DNA from 2 places in the Herpetosiphon sp. genome. Region 1 is predicted to be linked to the other one. Evidence: riboswitches for the same ligand, from Rfam matches in the RefSeq annotation. Region 1 holds a riboswitch; the other holds the start of a gene.

What was found. Region 1 has a riboswitch for S-adenosylmethionine ahead of DEF47_RS17575 (homocysteine synthase). Riboswitches for the same ligand answer to the same signal wherever they lie in the genome.
Region 2: it holds a riboswitch for S-adenosylmethionine, as region 1 does, so the genes downstream of both, mtnA (S-methyl-5-thioribose-1-phosphate isomerase) here and DEF47_RS17575 (homocysteine synthase) in region 1, are expected to answer to the same signal.

Annotation. Positions count from the first base shown of each region.
Region 1 covers NZ_DOPT01000081.1:61,476-67,087, reverse strand. Annotated here, with positions in the region: gene DEF47_RS17595 (lantibiotic dehydratase C-terminal domain-containing protein) at 1-790, shown strand, start outside; gene DEF47_RS17590 (thiopeptide-type bacteriocin biosynthesis protein) at 821-1,843, shown strand; gene DEF47_RS17585 (ABC transporter ATP-binding protein) at 1,940-2,710, shown strand; gene DEF47_RS17580 (ABC transporter permease) at 2,874-3,584, shown strand; SAM riboswitch class I at 3,738-3,845, shown strand; gene DEF47_RS17575 (homocysteine synthase) at 3,995-5,275, shown strand; gene DEF47_RS17570 (hypothetical protein) at 5,559-5,612, shown strand, end outside.
Region 2 covers NZ_DOPT01000046.1:40,057-45,668, forward strand. Annotated here, with positions in the region: gene ahcY (adenosylhomocysteinase) at 1-147, opposite strand, end outside; gene DEF47_RS10750 (carbohydrate kinase family protein) at 222-1,178, opposite strand; gene DEF47_RS10755 (hypothetical protein) at 1,234-2,253, opposite strand; gene mtnA (S-methyl-5-thioribose-1-phosphate isomerase) at 2,231-3,298, opposite strand; SAM riboswitch class I at 3,347-3,445, opposite strand; gene DEF47_RS10765 (NAD(P)/FAD-dependent oxidoreductase) at 3,552-4,757, opposite strand; gene DEF47_RS10770 (GNAT family N-acetyltransferase) at 4,840-5,295, opposite strand.

The DNA of each region.
Region 1 (5,612 bases):
GCGCGAGTTTGCGATTCCGCTGATTCGTGAGCGCTTTACGGCCTATTTTGCCCAAAATCCTGATTTGTGTGGCGATGCCCAGCCACTTTCGGCCCAGGCTGCGATTCTCAACCGCAAATTGGGGCTGGATACCGATGTACAGGCCTTGGCTCAGCCTGGCACAATTCAACTTGAAATCAGCCATGATCTCGCGATTGGGCGCGATCACGATTCGCTGGAAGATTTGCAACACTACTATGCGCTGCAAACCGTGATTGCGCGGGCGACGCTCGATGTCATTCCGCATACAACTGATTTGGTGGCCCGCAAAATCTTCATTCGGATCTTTTTGGATGAACTGTTGCACGCTGGATTTTTGCAAAGCTACGAAATTAGCCAGCTGCTTGAGCGCTTGCGCCAAACCTGGGTTGATTATTTTGAATTTCCAGTTGAGTTTATTTTGCAATCGGATGCGTTGGTGGCCCAATCGCTCGAACGACATTGGCGGTTTCATCAACAGCCGTTGGCCCAACGCCTCAGTTTATTGCCTGAAGCGTTGCATGAAGTTGTGCAGAATGGGTTGGCGGGTTTACAACGCTATGCAGGGCCAGTGATCAAGCGCAATCAACAACAAGAATTGGCTCGTTCGAGCTACGCTGCGCTTTCATCGCTGTTTCATCTGACCCATAACCGCCTGAGCGTGAGTATCGCCGAAGAAGCGCATTTGTGTAGTTTGTTGCTCTCGTTGGAACGCCAGCGCCAACAACAACCTGATCAAACCCTACAACAACTGCTGGTGAACCAATATTAAGCTGAAATTTGCGCTGGAAAGGGGAATCTAATGCCGAATCCAAGCCAATGGCACTATCGCCAAGTATTTCTACAACCACCGAATACGCCAACCCCAACCAAGCCTGATCTGCGCCAGGTCTGCGATCGCATGCTGCTCGATTGGGAAAAAACCTTTGGTGAGCACGGCAGCTTGCAGCCACATATTGATCGCTGGTTTTTTATTCGCTACGGCGAGGGCGGCTATCATGTGCGGTTGCGCTACCAAAGCCCGCCTGAACAGCGCACAACTACAATTGATCCCTTGCTCGATGCTGAGTTGTTGCGCTTTTTTCAAGAGCATGCCGCGACAGTCGGTTTGGCGCAAACGCCACAGGCAATTGATGAACTGTATGCAGCAGGCTACTTGCGCGATCTGACCTACGAGCCAGAATATGCCAAATATGCTGGCACACTGGGTATGACTTTGGCCGAGCAGCATTTTGCCTATTCCAGTGCGATTTGCCTGCGGGTCTTGCAGGCCAGTGCAGCGAGTGGTGTGGCTCGCTCGTTTTGGGTGCTTGAATTAGTGCACGATCTGCTGGAGCAATTTAGCCCTGATCCGTATGTCCAAGCCTTGATTGTGCGCAGCTACCTCGATTATTGGATTGCTCAGGTGGTGGGTGATCGGGCGGCCTTTATTCAAGGTTTGGAGCAGCATTACGAACGCCAAGCTCCAGTAATTCGCCAGCGTTTGGGTAGCTTACGCCACAACCAGCAGTATCCATTATTTGCTGATTGGCGCGAACATTTGCGCAACCATTTTGCCGATTTGCAGCTGGCAGAGACTAAGCAACAGCTGCAATCGAGCGTAACAGCGCATTTTCAGCGCTATCAAGCTGAACTACCAGCCATTTTGGCCGAATATCCACTGACAGGCTTACTCTTTGTGCCCAATTATCTGCATTTGGTGCAAAATCGCTTGGGCTTGAGCGTGATGCAAGAGCTGCAATTGCTGTATATGCTGTATCGCGTGCAAATTGCTGAACTTGATGTTGCTCCAACCAGTGTGCCGTTGATTCTAGAGCCACGCTAGAACCTATATCGCTTTTAGTATCGCTTAGCCTCTCGTTTTACGGGAGGCTACATTGTTTAATTAAGCTAGCTGAATACCCTATTGAAGGAGGATGCGATGGCTCCAGTATTGGTCGTAGAACATCTGCAAAAACACTATGGCAACCATAAAGCAGTCAAAGATGTTTCATTCAGTGTTGAGGCTGGGGAGATTTTTGGGATTGTTGGCCCGAACGGGGCCGGAAAAACGTCATCGGTGGAATGTATTATTGGCCTACGCCCGGCAACTGCTGGCACGATTCAGCTTTTGGGTCGCGATTTGAAGCAGCATGGCTCATATATTCGCAGCAAAATTGGCGTGCAACTGCAACAAGCAACTCTGCCTGATCGCCTGACCGTGGCCGAAGCGTTGCAATTGTTTGGCTCATTTTATCCCCAAGCGCGGCCTTGGCAAAAAGTGATCGAAGAATGGGGCTTGGCCGAGCAAGCCAAAACCGCCTTTGCCAATCTTTCTGGCGGCCAAAAGCAACGCTTGTTTATTGCGCTTAGCCTAATCCACGACCCTGAAATTGTTTTTCTTGATGAATTGACGACTGGTCTCGATCCCCAAGCGCGGCGGATTACCTGGAATTTAATTCAAGATGTGCGCAAGCGTGGCAAAACCGTGATGTTAGTAACTCACTTTATGGAAGAAGTTGAGCGTTTATGCGACCGAATTGCCGTGATTGATCAAGGCACAGTGATTGCGCTCGATACGCCAGATCGTATGATTGCGGCCTATCAACATGATTTGCGCCAACAACCAGTGCCCAGCCGCGACTTGCCGCACCCCGAACGAGTAACTTTTGAAGATGTCTTTTTACGTTTGATCGGCCAGCCCGCCCATTAATTGCGTTTAACAGTTGATTGGCATGCCCTCACCCCCTGACCCCCTCTCCCGCACGCGAGGCGAGGGGGAACCCGCCCAGCAAGATGATTGGAACTCCCCTCGCCCGCCGCAGTGGGAGAGGGGCTGGGGTTGAGGGAACCCAATTACCTATTCAGGAGGAAGTATGCACGCTTTTTGGCAAATTGTACGAACTGAATTGCGCTTGATGGGGCGTGATCTGACCAACCTCAGTTTTATTGTCTTTTTTCCAGCGGTGATGGCCTTGGTTTTGGGATTACAAATGCCGGCTGGACCGAGCCAAACCGCCAATGCCTTGATGATGTTGGCGTTTGGCCCGATGATTTTTGGCATTATGGCGTTTCCGATGAGCTTGGTGAATTATCGTGAGCGTGGTATGTTGCGGCGCTTACAAATCACCCCAATCTCGCCGTTGCGCTATTTGTTGGCTCAAGCCTTGGTTGGCTTGTTGTTGGTATTGCTGGGTGGCTTGGTTGTTTTAATACTCAGCGTGGTAGTTTTAAAATTGCCGTTGCCTGCCAATCCACTTGGCTTGATTGCCAGCTTTTTGGTTGGATCAATCGCCTTTTCGGCCTTGGGAGCTTTGCTTGGCAGCCGGATTCGCAATACCCGCAGCATCCAAGTTGTGAGCATTTTGGTGTTTGGGGCAATGGCGGTGGTGCTGGTTTCGAGCACGACCGGCCAATCGGGCCTGCTTCAACAGATTGGCGCTTGGATACCTGCACGCCATTTGGTGCAATTAATCGAAGCAAATTGGTTGGGATCAAGTTTCAATATTTGGCCGAGTTTGGCCGTATTGGCGCTGTTGACCGTGGTCAGCCTTGGCTCGGCAACCAAATTATTTCGCTGGGAATAGACCATTAGCAAGCCCTAAACCCATTCCGATGCTAATCAGCTAGGAATGGGTTTTTGGTTGTTTAGCAAGATTGTTAAGTAACTTGAAATTGATTCTTGACAATTCTGTTTAACTATGTTATAAATAGCGCATACAAATAAATATCACTTGCGTAACTCATCCAGAGGGGTGGAGGGATCGGCCCTATGAAACCCCGGCAACCGCAGGCAGCAATGCTTGGACTGGTGCTAAGTCCGACAGAATCATTCTGGAAGATGAGGGGCGGCGCACAAACCTATCTTTCGATGGTTACTTACAGCCTCTCATCAACTGATGAGAGGTTTTTTGGTTCGTAGGCACTGAAGCCTATCGCAATGGCGCGAATCGGAACAACCGTAGCATTCGAAGATTATAAACAAGGAGTCCTGATCATGGCTGACGAAGTGAAATTCAACCGATTCGAAACCTTAGCGCTCCATGGTGGTCAAAAACCCGATCCAACCACTGGTTCGCGGGCTGTGCCAATTTACCAAACCACCTCGTATGCCTTTCGGGATACCGACCATGCTGCGGCGTTGTTCTCATTGGCCGAGCCTGGTAACATTTATACGCGGATTATGAACCCCACCAATGATGTGTTTGAGCAACGCTTGGCTTTGCTCGAAGGTGGGATTGGCGCTCTGGCACTGGCATCAGGCCAAGCCGCCGAAACCTTTGCAATTTTGAATGTCGCTGAAGCTGGCGATAACATTGTTTCAGCAACCAACTTGTATGGTGGCACTTACAACTTGTTCCACCACACCTTACCACGTTGGGGCGTGCAAACCCGCTTTGTTGATGCTAGCGATCCCGAAAACTTCCGCGCTGCGGTTGACGAACGCACCAAAGCTTTCTACTTGGAAAGCATTGGCAATCCTAAGTTGCAAATCCCTGATTTTGAAAAGATTGCCCAAATTGCCCATGAAGTTGGCGTGCCGTTGATTGTCGATAACACGGCTGCAACCCCATTCTTGTTGCGGCCAATCGAGCACGGCGCAGACATCGTTGTGCACTCAGCAACCAAATTTATTGGTGGCCACGGCACGACGATTGGTGGGGTGATTGTTGATGCAGGCAAGTTCGATTGGGCTGCCAGCGGTCGCTTTACCCAATACACCACGCCTGATCAATCGTATCACGGCTTGCGCTTTGCTGATTTGGGCGCACCAGCCTACATTCTCAAAGCTCGGGTGCAATTGTTGCGCGACTTTGGTTCATGTCTCAGCCCATTCAACTCGTTCTTGCTGTTGCAAGGCTTGGAAACTCTGCACTTGCGCTTGGAACGCCACGTGCAAAACGCTGCGGCTGTTGCTAAGTTCTTAACTGAACATAAGAATGTCGCATGGGTCAACTACCCAGGCTTGCCCGGCCACCCATCATATGAATTGGCGCAAAAGTATCTGCCTAAGGGTGCTGGTGCATTGGTTGGCTTCGGGCTTAAAGGTGGTTTGGCTGCTGGTCGGAGCTTTATCGACAAGTTGCAATTGTTCTCACACTTGGCCAACATTGGCGACTCGAAGTCGTTGGCAATTCACCCAGCGACTACGACCCACCAACAATTGACCGATGAAGAACGCTTGGCAACTGGTGTGACCGCCGATTACGTTCGCTTGTCAGTGGGTACTGAAGCCATCGACGATATTCTCGCCGATTTGGAACAAGCCCTTGCTTAATCGCTTAGTGTAGTGGTTTACGGGATTGTTGCTCATGCCCTCACCCCCTCTCCCGCCGAGCGAGGCGAGGAACCACCAAACCGGACTCCCCTCGCCCGCTTAGTGGGAGAGGGGCTGGGGGTGAGGGAACGCAGATATTTGGCAATCTGATGAACCATTACCAATCGTGCCAGCAGTGAGAGTGTGTTGACACTGCTGCATGTCAGGGAGTTGCGACCCTAACCGAAATTGTACGGGTGGATGCTCAACTGCTGCTGAGCATCCACAGACCAAGGAGTTCCCGATGTCGCATAATCATGATTTACTCAAGCCTTTACGCTCAGCCCATGGCGAGTTT
Region 2 (5,612 bases), on a different contig from region 1:
CGACATCTTGATGCCTTCAAGTGGACGTTCTTTGCTGAACCGTTCGCGCAATTGGCGCAAGACTGGCATTTCTTGCTCGGCCCAGGCGATGCGGCGCATGCCTTCGTCGGCCAGCTTAATATCCTTAATATCGAAATCCTTAGCCACGAAAAACTCCTTCAATAGAGAAATCAAAATTCAAAAGGCAAAAGGCAAAAAATGCCCAATTTGCCAGATTCAGTCTAGCCAAATAATTCAGCTAAGAGTGGTTCGGCTCCAAAGTTTTCTTCATAGCGAGCCATGAATTCGGCTTTGGTGTGGCGATGTTCTTGCGTACCGTGATGCTCGATGGCATAACAAGCCGTCAAGCTGGCGATCCGACCGGTAACTGGCATCGGCAAGCCTGCCAAGTAACCTCGCACAAATCCGGCGCGGAATGCATCGCCTGCTCCAGTCGGGTCGGCCACAATTGTGGGCTTAGCCGCTGGAATCTCATAAACTTGGCCATTTTGGTAGATTGTAGCACCTTCGCCGCCTTTGGTAACAACCGTTAGGCCAACGACTTGATGCAATTCTTCCTCGGTGCAGCCAATTTTTTCTGCCATCATGGCAAATTCATAATCGTTGCCGATCAAGGCTGCGGCGCTGCGGCAGCCTGCCAGCAATTCTGGGCCGTTCATGCGGGGTGCTTGCATGCTTGGGTCATACAAGTAGGGAATATTGTTGGTTTGGCATTCGATCACTAGTTGCGCCATGGCAGCCGGATCGTTTGGCGCGATAATCACGAAATCGGGGCGATGCCCGTCGAGTGGCAAGCGTTGGCGATGAGCTTGCGCCATCGCACCAGGATAGAAGGCAGTAATTTGGTTATCGGAAAGGTCGGTGTTGATAAAGCACGAAGCCGTAAAATCACCTTCGATCACTTTGATCAAGCCGGTATCGACCCCAGCGTTTTCCAGCCAAGTGCGATATTCGCTGAAATCTTCGCCAACTGTGCCCATAACCGTGGGACGTTCGCCAAGCAAAGCCAAGTTATAGGCAATATTTGGCCCAGTGCCGCCACGCATGCGCTTCATTGATTCTACCAAGAAGCTCACGCTCAACACGTGAACTTTATCGGCCAAAATATGATCTTTGAATTGCCCAGGAAACACCATGATGTAATCGTAGGCAATTGATCCAGCTACAACAATCCGCACGAACAAACTCCTATATGAGAACGATACCGCTGCTATGCTACGTGGATAGCAGCGCTCACTGCAATTTATAGTGCGTCCGAATGACGCGGCTAACCTCGGCCAACAGGCCAAGCGCGTGATCGGCATGGCTTGGCTCGTGTTGAGCGAGACCATGCGCGATAGTTAATAACGAGCCATCAAGTATGCGACTGTTGAGAATATCGTGATCGAGTGCTTCACGTAATAATTCAGTCCATTCATTGACGACATCACTGACCTGAATTTCAGCCAGTTGGGCGGGATCACTGGGCAAACATTCCCAAATAATTGCCCCGCCATTTTCTAAATAATCATTAATGCCCTTGCCACAAGCTAGCAAATCTTGGCGTTGCTCTTTGCTGCACACCAACACCCGCATGCCGCTATTGATCAACAAAGGCCAATCGACAGCTGAACCAGTTGGAGCAATACCACAAGCAATTGGGCTATGTTGAATGGTTTCAGCCAGCAAACTATAGGCCTCAGCTTGGCTAATTGAGCTAAATGGGTGCGCTTGGGCATTCCAAAATGGCTCAATCAAACAGACCCAACCTTGGATATCGTGGATGCGCAATTCGCGAGCTAGCCAACCAATCCGTAAGTGTAAATGTTGTGTCAAGACCTCGCGCAAGCGTTGATCGGCCAATAAAGGGCGTTCTTGGTCATCGATAAGCGTCAAGCCCAAGCTCAACGGCCCATATAAACCAAAACCTAAGGCTTGCGGCAACAACTGGCGATCATTAAGCCATGGCGTATGATCAAGCAATTGTTCAACGCTGTCAACTGCCACATGACCAACCGTATTTTCGAGATAGGCCAATTGATGGGCTTCAAGCTGGCGTTCGAGCTGAGCTAGATCGAAGTGTGGGTCGCTGTTCAAGCCAGGAAAACCATGGGTGCTCAAACGCCATAAGGGCTGCGCAACAAAGGTTGGGGCAATCGGATAGCCCTGAGTCCAACGCATTTGGGCCGCCCATGCACTTGCCTGATTGGTATAGGGCAGATCAAATGGTGCGATCGCTTGACAGCGAAACTCACTTGCCAGCGTTGGCGGCATTGGCAGCCTCAACCATGGTTTGTAATTGTTCAGCAAAGGGCGGGTAGGCAATGCCTTGTTCGGTAATAATTGCTGTTACCAAATGCGCCGGAGTCACATCAAAAGCCGGATGCGCCACCTTAATGCCTGCTGCCGCAATTGCCTGTTGCCCAATATGGGTTACTTCTTGGGTTGAACGTTGTTCGATTGGAATTGCCGCGCCATCGGCGGTCTGCAAATCAATGGTCGATGTTGGCGCAGCAACATACAGTGGAATATTGTGCGCTTTGGCTAACACTGCCAGCCCATAAGTGCCGATTTTATTGGCAACATCGCCATTTGCCGCAATCCGATCCGAGCCAACGATAATACAATCAACCTGGCCTTGCTGCATAAAATAAGCAGCCATGTTATCGGTAATTAAGGTTAAATCGATGCCTGCCTGTTGCAATTCCCACGCGGTGAGTCGTGCGCCCTGCAAAAATGGCCGCGTTTCATCGACCCAAACATGAATTGGCTGCCCATCTTCATGGACTGCGCGAATTGGTGCGAGCGCCGTGCCATAGGCTGCCGTGGCTAAACCACCAGCGTTGCAGTGGGTCAGCACATTGCGCGATTGGGCCAAGAGTACTTTGCCATGCTGGCCGATTGCCCGACACATAGCCTCGTCTTGGTCGCGAATGGCCTCGGCTTCAGCCAATAAACGCTGACGTAATTGATCAACCTCAAGTGTGTGATTGGCTTGGGCTACGTCAAGCATGCGCTGAGTGGCCCAAGCTAGATTGATCGCCGTAGGCCGCGTGGCATCAAGCAGCGCTTTGGCTTTAGCTAGTTTTTCGAGTAATTTACTGCTGGTTTGGGCGGTGCTGCGTTGGGCGGCCAAGGCCATGCCATAGGCTGCCGTGATGCCGATTGCTGGAGCGCCTCGCACTTGCATTGAGCGAATCGCCTCGATCACGCTATTTAAATCCTCACAACGTACAATATCCAGCGTTGCTGGCAAAAGACGTTGGTCGATCAAACAGGGAACTTCATCCCACCAAACAGTTTTAAGTACGTCAGCCATTGGTTGCATTACACAAAAAAACCTCTCAGAGAGAGGCCCGCATGCTCAAACTCATCTATCAGGCCGAACCTGCAGGATTTGGCACCTTCCAAATAATGGGGTTGCCGGGCTTCGTCGGGCCAGTCCCTCTGCCCATCTCGATGAGAGATCGCTTATTCACTGATTTTCCACAGTTCGGTAGGCGATTATAGCATAGTCAATTGCTTGTGACAAATGGCTTTTAGCGCGGTTTGGGCAGGTTGCCCAAGTTGGCTCAGTTGCGATCAAGCCGAAAGATCGCTGCATCGGGATTGGCTCGTTGACATACGCGATCACGCAACAGTTCGGCGGCGACCACGCTATAGGTAATGCCATTGCCGCCATAGCCTAGCGCCAGCAAAATCCGTGGCTGATCGGGCAAATTGTCGATGTAGGGCAAGCCATCCTTGGTTTCGCCAAAGGTTCCAGCCCAGCGATAATCGACATGCAAGGGGATCTGCGGAAACAATTGATTAAAACGTTTAGTTAATTTGGCAGCCTTACGTTCGAGTAGGGCATCGCGCTTGGCAGGCAGATCAATCTGATCATCTTCGCCGCCAATAATGGCTCGGCCTTCGTTGGTGGTACGCAAGTAGACATATGGACGAGCGCTTTCCCAAATCAAGCATCGTTCATACCAGCCACTAAAATCGGTTAATGGCTCGCTTGCCAGTGCATAGCTACTGCGAAATTTCACCAACTTGGGCTTGATATAGTGTTGCGCTTCATAGCCCGCCGCCAAAATCAGATATTTGGCATGAATGCGATAGCCAGTTTCGGTGGTGACCGTTACACCGTCGCTGTTGCTTTGCCATTCTTTGGCAACCGTGCGATCAAAAATTTGTACGCCACGTTGCGCCGCCTGCTTGAAAAGTGCATGGGATAGTTGAAAGGCATCAACTTCGCCTGCACTGTAGGAATATAGCGCCGCCGGAGCGGTAAAACTAAACCGTTCGCCAATCGCGGCTTTGTCGAGCAAATCGAGTTTGAAGCCATGAGCTTGACGTAAGGCGAATTCTTGGCGCAATTGTTTGACATGCCAGCGACTACTAGCGAGATATAAACTGGTTTTGTATGAAAAATGGTCTGCTACACCAACTTTTTGGGCTAAATCGGCAACCTTATCAATTGCCTCGCGACATAGGTGATAGGCGCGAACTGCCTGTTGCTCGCCAACCAATTTAACCAATTCAGTTAGCGGCGTATCGATTTCATATTGCAGCAAGGCGGTGCTGGCGCTAGTGCTGCCCCCAGCAAGCTCACGTTTTTCCAGCACTACCGTATCGATATTAGCCTCGCTGAGGTAGTGAGCGATCAGTGCTCCGCTAATGCCGCCGCCAATCACCACAACCTCACAGGTTAAATCGTTCTGCAAACGAGGGTAGATATTTAATAAGCCATTTTTAACTGCCCAAAACGGATATCCGCTATGTAAATCCATTGCTTGGCTGCTCCTGATATGTGCGCTTTGGGCAAGCCTTGAGCAAGGGTTATGCCGCTAGATCAAGGGTAATCTTGGCTGATTAATCCTGTGTAGCCAAAGCATACATCGCCACAATCCGACCATTTGGATCGCAGGATTGCTCTTGGAAGCCCAAGGATTGATAGAGGTTGCGGGCGGCATGATTATGTTCGCGGTAGCTTAACCAGACCTGCTTTATATTCTCAAGGGCTGCGACCTCGGCTAAAATTGCCTGCATTGCTGCGCGGCCATAACCGTGGCCTTGATACGCTTGATCGATCATTAATCGCGCAACTCGATATTGGCCAGTATTAGGGCTAATGCCATAAACTGCCAAGCCAACCAATGCATCGGCTTGGGTCAGAATCGCGCGAATCTGCATGGTTGGGTAAAACTGAGTTTCGGCAATTGAATAGAGGTTGGATGCGACAAAATCTTGCTGTTCGGCAGGCAAGCTTAATTCGCAACATGCTTGCCAATTTTCGCGAGTAATTGGAGTTAAATGCACAATTGTCATTGCCATTTCCTTGCTTTGTTATTAATACGTGAATATAAACAAATTTGATATAGGAATCAATGTTGAGCTAAATACAATCATCTTCGCTGAATCGTAGAGAAACATCGGTGTAGGTGATCGTTGGGGTAATTAGCACAGTCATTTCGATAATCGGACATTCCATTGAGGCTAATTCTAGCGTGCGATTTGGCTCTCTAATAAAGATATCATCCCATCCATCTAGATTTTTTTTCATTCACATAATATTGAACGATCTCAGCAGGTGCAAGCTCTGTGATATAACTGACGGTTCGGCCATGCTGGTTCAAGGCAAGCGG